3 regions of the Mesorhizobium silamurunense genome follow, and region 1 is predicted to be linked to each of the others. Evidence: predicted binding sites of a transcription regulator. Region 1 holds the regulator's gene; each other region holds the start of a gene.
What was found. Region 1 encodes PhoB, which activates phosphate uptake and scavenging genes when phosphate is short. Its sites were predicted from a motif close to TGTCATNNANCTGTCAT; they were not measured.
Positions count from the first base shown of each region.

Region 2: phnC (phosphonate ABC transporter ATP-binding protein) is a predicted target of PhoB. The motif match lies at 1,365-1,381, and genes of this name have one in related genera.
Region 3: AU465_RS11670 (YdcH family protein) is a predicted target of PhoB. The motif match lies at 1,288-1,304, and genes of this name have one in related genera.

Region 1 is NZ_LPVS01000070.1:201,537-203,802, reverse strand. Features, by position in the region: gene pstB (phosphate ABC transporter ATP-binding protein PstB) at 1-344, shown strand, start outside; gene phoU (phosphate signaling complex protein PhoU) at 362-1,069, shown strand; gene phoB (phosphate regulon transcriptional regulator PhoB) at 1,089-1,778, shown strand; gene AU465_RS20255 (hypothetical protein) at 2,103-2,266, shown strand, end outside.
Region 2 is NZ_LPVS01000079.1:32,703-34,968, forward strand. Features, by position in the region: gene AU465_RS22510 (DapH/DapD/GlmU-related protein) at 1-441, shown strand, start outside; gene AU465_RS22515 (DUF1868 domain-containing protein) at 570-1,280, shown strand; gene phnC (phosphonate ABC transporter ATP-binding protein) at 1,451-2,266, shown strand, end outside.
Region 3 is NZ_LPVS01000041.1:8,776-11,041, forward strand. Features, by position in the region: gene ispG (flavodoxin-dependent (E)-4-hydroxy-3-methylbut-2-enyl-diphosphate synthase) at 1-752, opposite strand, end outside; gene AU465_RS11670 (YdcH family protein) at 1,039-1,218, opposite strand; gene AU465_RS11675 (YdcH family protein) at 1,457-1,660, shown strand; gene AU465_RS11680 (IclR family transcriptional regulator) at 1,678-2,266, opposite strand, start outside.

The DNA of each region.
Region 1 (2,266 bases):
AGGACAAGCTCAATGCCAGTGGCCTCAGCCTCTCCGGCGGCCAGCAGCAGCGGCTCTGCATCGCCCGCACGGTAGCGGTGAAGCCGGAGGTCATCCTGCTCGACGAGCCGGCCTCGGCGCTCGATCCGCTGTCGACCGCCAAGATCGAGGAGCTGATAGACGAGCTGCAGGCCGACTACACGATCGTGATCGTCACCCACAACATGCAGCAGGCGGCGCGCGTGTCGCGGCAGACGGCGTTCATGTATCTCGGCGAGCTGGTCGAGTTCGACCGGACCGAGAAGATATTCACCTCGCCTCGCGAGAAGCGCACGCAGGACTACATCACCGGCCGCTTCGGCTGAGTTCATACGAGGACACAATCATGGCCCATACGGTCGCTTCCTTCGACGAGGATCTGAGGCAGATCAGCCAGCTCATCCGTGACATGGGCGATCTTGCCGGCTCGATGGTCGGCGCGTCGACCAAGGCTCTGCTGAACTCCGACAACGCGATGGCGCAGCGCGTGGTCTCCGACGATGCCATCATGGACGCGCGGCAGCGCGAGCTCGACGATCGCGCCATCACGCTGATCGCGAAACGCCAGCCGATGGCCGACGACCTGCGCAGCGTGGTCGGCGCGATCCGCATGGCCGGCGATCTCGAGCGCATCGGCGATCTTGCCAAGAATATCGCCAAGCGCGTCGGCTCCGTCGGCGTCAGCGCCGCGCCGCGCGACCTATCGCACTCCATCGACTCGATGGCGCAACTGGTGCTGATCCAGGTCCAGGGCGTGATCGAGGAATACACGGCGGGCGACGCCGCGGCGCTCGCCAAGCTCAGGAACGACGACGAGCGCATCGACGTCAAATACACCTCCGTCTTCCGCGAGCTGCTGACCTACATGATGGAGGATCCGCGCAACATCACGGCCTGCACGCATCTTCTGTTCTGCGCCAAGAATCTGGAGCGCATCGGCGACCATGTGACCAATATCGCCGAGAACGCCTACTATGTGCTGACCGGCACGCAATTGCCCGCGAACCGTCCGAAACAGGACGAAACGGCGATGTCGGCGCCGGCGGCCTGACAGCGAAGGTACCTGCTATATGATCGCGCCACGCATCATGGTGGTGGAGGACGAGGAGCCGCTGGGGGTGCTGCTCCGCTACAACCTCGAATCCGAGGGCTATCAGGTCGAGGTGGTTACCCGCGGTGACGAAGCCGAGATCCGCCTGCAGGAGAACGTGCCCGACCTTCTGGTGCTCGACTGGATGGTGCCGGCGGTTTCCGGCATCGAGCTTTGCCGGCGGCTCAGGATGCGGCCCGAGACAGAACGGCTGCCTATCATCATGCTGACCGCGCGCGGCGAGGAAAGCGACAGGGTGCGCGGCCTCTCGACGGGCGCCGACGATTACCTGGTCAAGCCGTTCTCGACGCCGGAATTCATGGCCAGGGTCAAGGCGCTGTTGCGCCGCGCCAAGCCGGAAGTGCTGTCCAGCGTGCTCAAGGTCGGCGACATCGTGCTCGACCGTGAATCGCACCGCGTCTACCGCAAGAAGAGCGAGATCAGGCTCGGCCCGACCGAGTTCCGGCTGCTCGAATTCATGATGCGCCATCCCGGCCGGGTGTTCTCGCGCAGCCAGTTGCTCGACAATGTCTGGGGCGAGACGATCTATATCGACGAGCGTACGGTCGACGTGCATGTCGGACGCCTGCGCAAGGCGGTCAACAACGGCCGCATGCCGGACGTGATCCGGACCATCCGCGGGGCGGGCTACGCGATCAGGGAAGATTAACGATGCGCTGATATGCAGGTGCGGCCGGCCTGCGACCAGCCCGTTTACCGACCGGATTTGATGATCTTCGCCTCGCGCACAAGCGAGTTCAGTTCAAGCCCATCGGGAAGATGAGTTCGAGCGCTTGATTTTCGGGAATGCCGGTATCTTTAACAAGCAGCTGAACGATAGCGTCGACCGGCTTGCTCCTCTCCGGCTCTATTGGCGAATAACAATAACGACCGTCGCGCGTTATCGTTCCGTAAGCATATTTTGATATTGAAAAACGCCGATCTGGATTTATAAAAATCGACGTTTCCCATTGCTTCCCTGAGGAGAGCTGCGATGGATAACGTCCGGAGAAACGAAGCCAAATCCCCCAAAATCGAAGTGATTGAAACCTGCGGCGAATGGTTCGTTCGGGTGATCGAGGATGGTGGAGAAGCCACCACCTCATTCGAGCTTGAGACCTTCGCTATGGTCTATGCCGCACCTCATTCGAGCTTGAG
Region 2 (2,266 bases), on a different contig from region 1:
TCCAACATCGCGGCCGCCGTGCGCATCAACGCCACCAACCACCCGACCTGGCGGCCGACGCTGCACCACTTCACCTATCGCGCCTCGGACTATTGGGACGACGCCGAGCATGAGAGCGAATTCTTCGCAGAGCGGCGCGCCAAGCGCGTCATCATCGGCCACGACACCTGGCTCGGCCACGGCTCGACCATCCTGCCCGGCGTGACGGTCGGCGACGGGGCGGCGGTCGGCGCGGGTGCGGTGGTTTCGAAGGATGTCGCGCCCTACACCATCGTCCCCGGCGTGCCGGCAAAACCGATCCGCGAGCGTTTCGACCGCCGCACCGCCGAGCGCTACCAGGCGCTCGCCTGGTGGGATTGGGACCATGCCCGGCTGCGTTCAGCGCTCGACGATTTCCGCGAGCTCTCGGCCGAGGCTTTCTTGGAGAAGTATGGCGGCTGATTCTGGTGAATGGTGAATGGTCAATAGTGAATGGCGGACAACGCGGATCGGGCTAGGAAGCCCCATTCACCATTCACACCCTTGACACATGACTCGGACAGGACGCCATCTCCCCAAGGAGATCGCTCATGCTCGCCACAGTCAGACCTTCGCTCGCCTCCTTCTTCGAAGGCACCAATCCGGCGCCGCCGGTGCATCTCGGCACCCGCTACGACAGGTCGGGCAACTTCCTCCTCGAGCCCGGCAACACGGTAGTCAGCCACCTCGTCCAGGGCTCTCCTTCCGAAGCCGCTGTCATCGAGGTGCGCGACCGCATGCGCGCCATGCCGGACGCCGACCGCCTCGCCTTCACGCCGATCTCCAGCCTGCACATGACCGTGTTCCAGGGCATCATCGAATACCGCCGCCGGCTCCCCTACTGGCCCGCCGATGTGCCGCTCGACGCCAGCGTCGACGACATGGCGCGTCTCTATCTCGAGCGCCTGCGGGGCTTTGAAGGCAACGGCGCCTTCAAGATAAAGACCATCGGCGTCACGCCGAACGGCCTGACAGTAGCCGGCGCCACGGACGAGGACCGGCTTATCCTCAAAGCCTGGCGCGATGCGCTGTCGGTGCCGTTCGGCTACCGCCATCCCGACCACGACGTGTATGTCTTCCACATCACTTTCGCCTACCAGATCCGCCGCCTCGCCGACGAACGCGCGGCCGCCTGGCAGGATATGTTCGACGATTGCCTGTCGTTCCTCGAACGCGAGGCTCCGGTGATCGAATTGCGCCCGCCGGCCTTTTGCAGCTTCAAGGATATGAAGCATTTCGAGGAATTGTTGGTCCTTGGCTAGCCTATGCATGTCGCCCAAAAGTGCACAGCGGTTTTGGGACAACGACATGCATAAACAAGGATGGCCTGTGGGCGGTAACAAAACTGACATCAATCCGACACCCCAGCTTCATGGGGCTGCGCTAGCGAAGGTTAACGGACCTTCAAACCGCGACGGACTGGAGTCTTGCCATGTCAGCATCATCGGCCACGCTGGAAATCCGCGGCGTAACCCGACGATTTGGCAAGAACACCGCTGTCAGCGATATCAGCGTCTCGATCCCGCAGGGCCAGATGGTCGGCATCATCGGCCGCTCCGGCGCCGGCAAGTCGACGCTTCTGCGCATGATCAACCGTCTTATCGATCCCAGCCAAGGATCGATTTTTTTTGACGGCGCCGAGGTTTCCAGCCTGCAGGGCTCGCCGCTGCGCCGCTGGCAGCGCGACTGCGCCATGATCTTCCAGCAGTTCAACCTGGTGCCGCGCCTCGACGTGCTGACCAACGTCCTGCTCGGCCGCCTCAACCACCGCTCCACCTTCTCCAATCTGCTCGGCATGTTCTCGCGCACCGAATGCGCCGAGGCGGTGGCCGCGCTCGAGCGCCTCGACATCGCCCGCACCGCGCTGCAGCCGGCCGGCACGCTGTCCGGCGGCCAGCAGCAGCGCGTGGCGATCGCACGCGCCATGATGCAGCAGCCGAAGGTGCTGCTGGCCGACGAGCCGATCGCCTCCCTAGACCCGCTCAACGCCAAGGTGGTGATGGATTCCCTGCGCGACATCAATCTGCGCGAAGGCATCACCGTCGTCACCAATTTGCACACGCTGGACACCGCCCGCGCCTATTGCAACCGCATCATCGGCATGGCCGCCGGCAAGGTCGTCTTCGACGGCGCGCCCGAGGATCTCGACCGCGACGCCGTGCGCACCGTCTATGGCGCCGACGCCAACGGCGTCGAGATCACCGAGGCCATCACGTCGACCAGCGTCAGCATCAAGCCGAAGCTCACC
Region 3 (2,266 bases), on a different contig from region 1:
GCGGAAGAGGCGACAATGCCCTTGGTGCCCATGCCGGCCTCTGTCAGGCCGAGATGCAGCGCATGATCGGAGCGCGTCGCCAATTCGGTATAGACGGCGATCAGGTCCTGCACGCCGCTGACCTTCGCCGACAGTATGATCTTGTCGCGGCCAAGCCCGATCTCTTCAGCCATCTCGGCCGACAGGATCGCCGACTGCACGATCGCCTCGCGCGTGACTTCCTGCGCGGTGAGCGGCGAGCCCTGGGCCTGGTTCTCGTCCATCAACCGGGTCAGGAGCTCCTGGTCGAGCGAGCCCCAGTTGACGCCGATCCGCACCGGCTTGTCGTATCTGATCGCCATCTCGACGATCGCCGCGAACTGGCGGTCCTTCTTCTCCTTGAAGCCGACATTGCCGGGATTGATGCGGTATTTCGCCAACGCTTCGGCGCAGGCCGGATGATCGGCAAGCAGCTTGTGGCCGATATAGTGAAAATCGCCGACCAGCGGCACGTTGACGCCGAGCCTCAACAGCCTTTCCCGGATGAGCGGCACAGCGGCGGCGCTCTCGTCGCGGTCGACGGTGATGCGCACGATCTCCGAGCCGGCACGATGCAGCGCGGCAATTTGCGCGACCGTCTGGTCGACATCGGCAGTGTCGGTATTGGTCATCGACTGCACGACGACCGGCGCGCCGCCGCCGACCGTCACGCCGTCGATATCGACGCCGACCGACGCACGGCGCGGGAAAGGAGAAGAAAAATATCCGGTCATGGCCGGCAGCCTTTAGCTTGGAGCAGAAAGATGCTCAAGGGTCCGGGCATGAGGTGGAGGAGCAAAGAAAGCTTGTCAATGGCAAGGAGCGGACGATCGGCCCAATCGGCTGCCTGAGCCGTTGCCGAGACCATGATAGCCAACTCCGGCTGCGAAGGCGCCCAAACCACGCCGCCGCTACCGAAACTGGTCAAAATTAAAACTAAACACCCAAACCCCGGTGGCATCGAAGCTACCGAGTGGATGATTGCGCCGTAAATGGCGCGTGATGTTGCCTAGAGGAGCTTCAGTGCGCCGTTGGTTTCGCCTTCAGCTTTTCAATCTCGTCCTTGATTGCCAACTTGCGCCGCTTGAGAGTGGCGATCTCGAGGTCGTCTACCGAAGGATGATTCATCGCGTCGATAATCTCACGCTCGATGTCGCCGTGCTTTCGCTGCAGCTCATCAAGATGGGATGCAAGAGACATGATTGGTTCTCCCTTTCATGGTTTCCTCGATTGCAGCCGTCGCAGGCACGTCCACCGCAGGTCGCTACTGTGACGGCACGGTGACAGTTTGCCACCAACCAATCTCGATGTCGAATGCCGTGTGGTAGCATTCCACGACAATGTGAAATGTGATATCAGCGGCGCGCCGGTCACAAAACCCCACCGGCCCCGCCCAGACAGGCCCATCCTTGGGCGATGCATACGCAGACGGTAGAGAATGTCCGAACAGGAACAGGCTGAAATACGCCTAGAATATTCCCGGCTCAAACAGGAACACGCCGATTTCGACGCCGCCATCAATGCGATGATCGCCATGGGTTGCGACCCGCTGCAGATCCAACGCATGAAGAAGAAGAAGCTCCTGCTGAAGGACCGGCTGATGGCGCTGGAAGACCGCATCATCCCCGACATCATCGCCTGACCGCCAGCTTTCCTTCGCTACGAGATTGAGAGCCTGGCGGCGCGCTCGCGCAGCAGCGCGACCAGTTCGCCTGTCCGCGCTTCCGACGTGTCGATCGGAACCACCAGGCACATCGTCGCCTCGACCTTGCCGGGTGCCGAAAAGACCGGCGCCGCCAGGCATTTGGTGTAGGCGTCGACAAGGCCTGAGGTCACGCAATAGCCGGTGACGCGGGCTTTTGCGATGTCGTCGATGAAGTCGTCGAGTTCGATCTTGCGGCCGTCCGGCAGCACGAGGTCGTCCTCAGAGATCATCGCCTCGATCCGGCTCCGGTCGAGGCCGGCAAGCAGCAGCCGGCCGGACGCGGTCCAGGGCAGCGGTATCTGCAGCCCGGTGGCCGAGCTGATACGGAACGGCCTCATACCCGGGCTCGAATGGACGATCGTGTAGCGGCCGCTCTGCAGCATGCAGAGCTCCGAGGTTTCCCCCGTCTCGCGCGACAGCGTGTCGACCTCCTGCCGTCCGCGCCTGAGCAGGTCGTTGCCGCGCATGTAGGCCATTCCGTAGAGGTAGAGCTTCTTGCCGAAATAGACGCGGTTGCCGTCGCCGGCCATCTCCAGGAGCCCG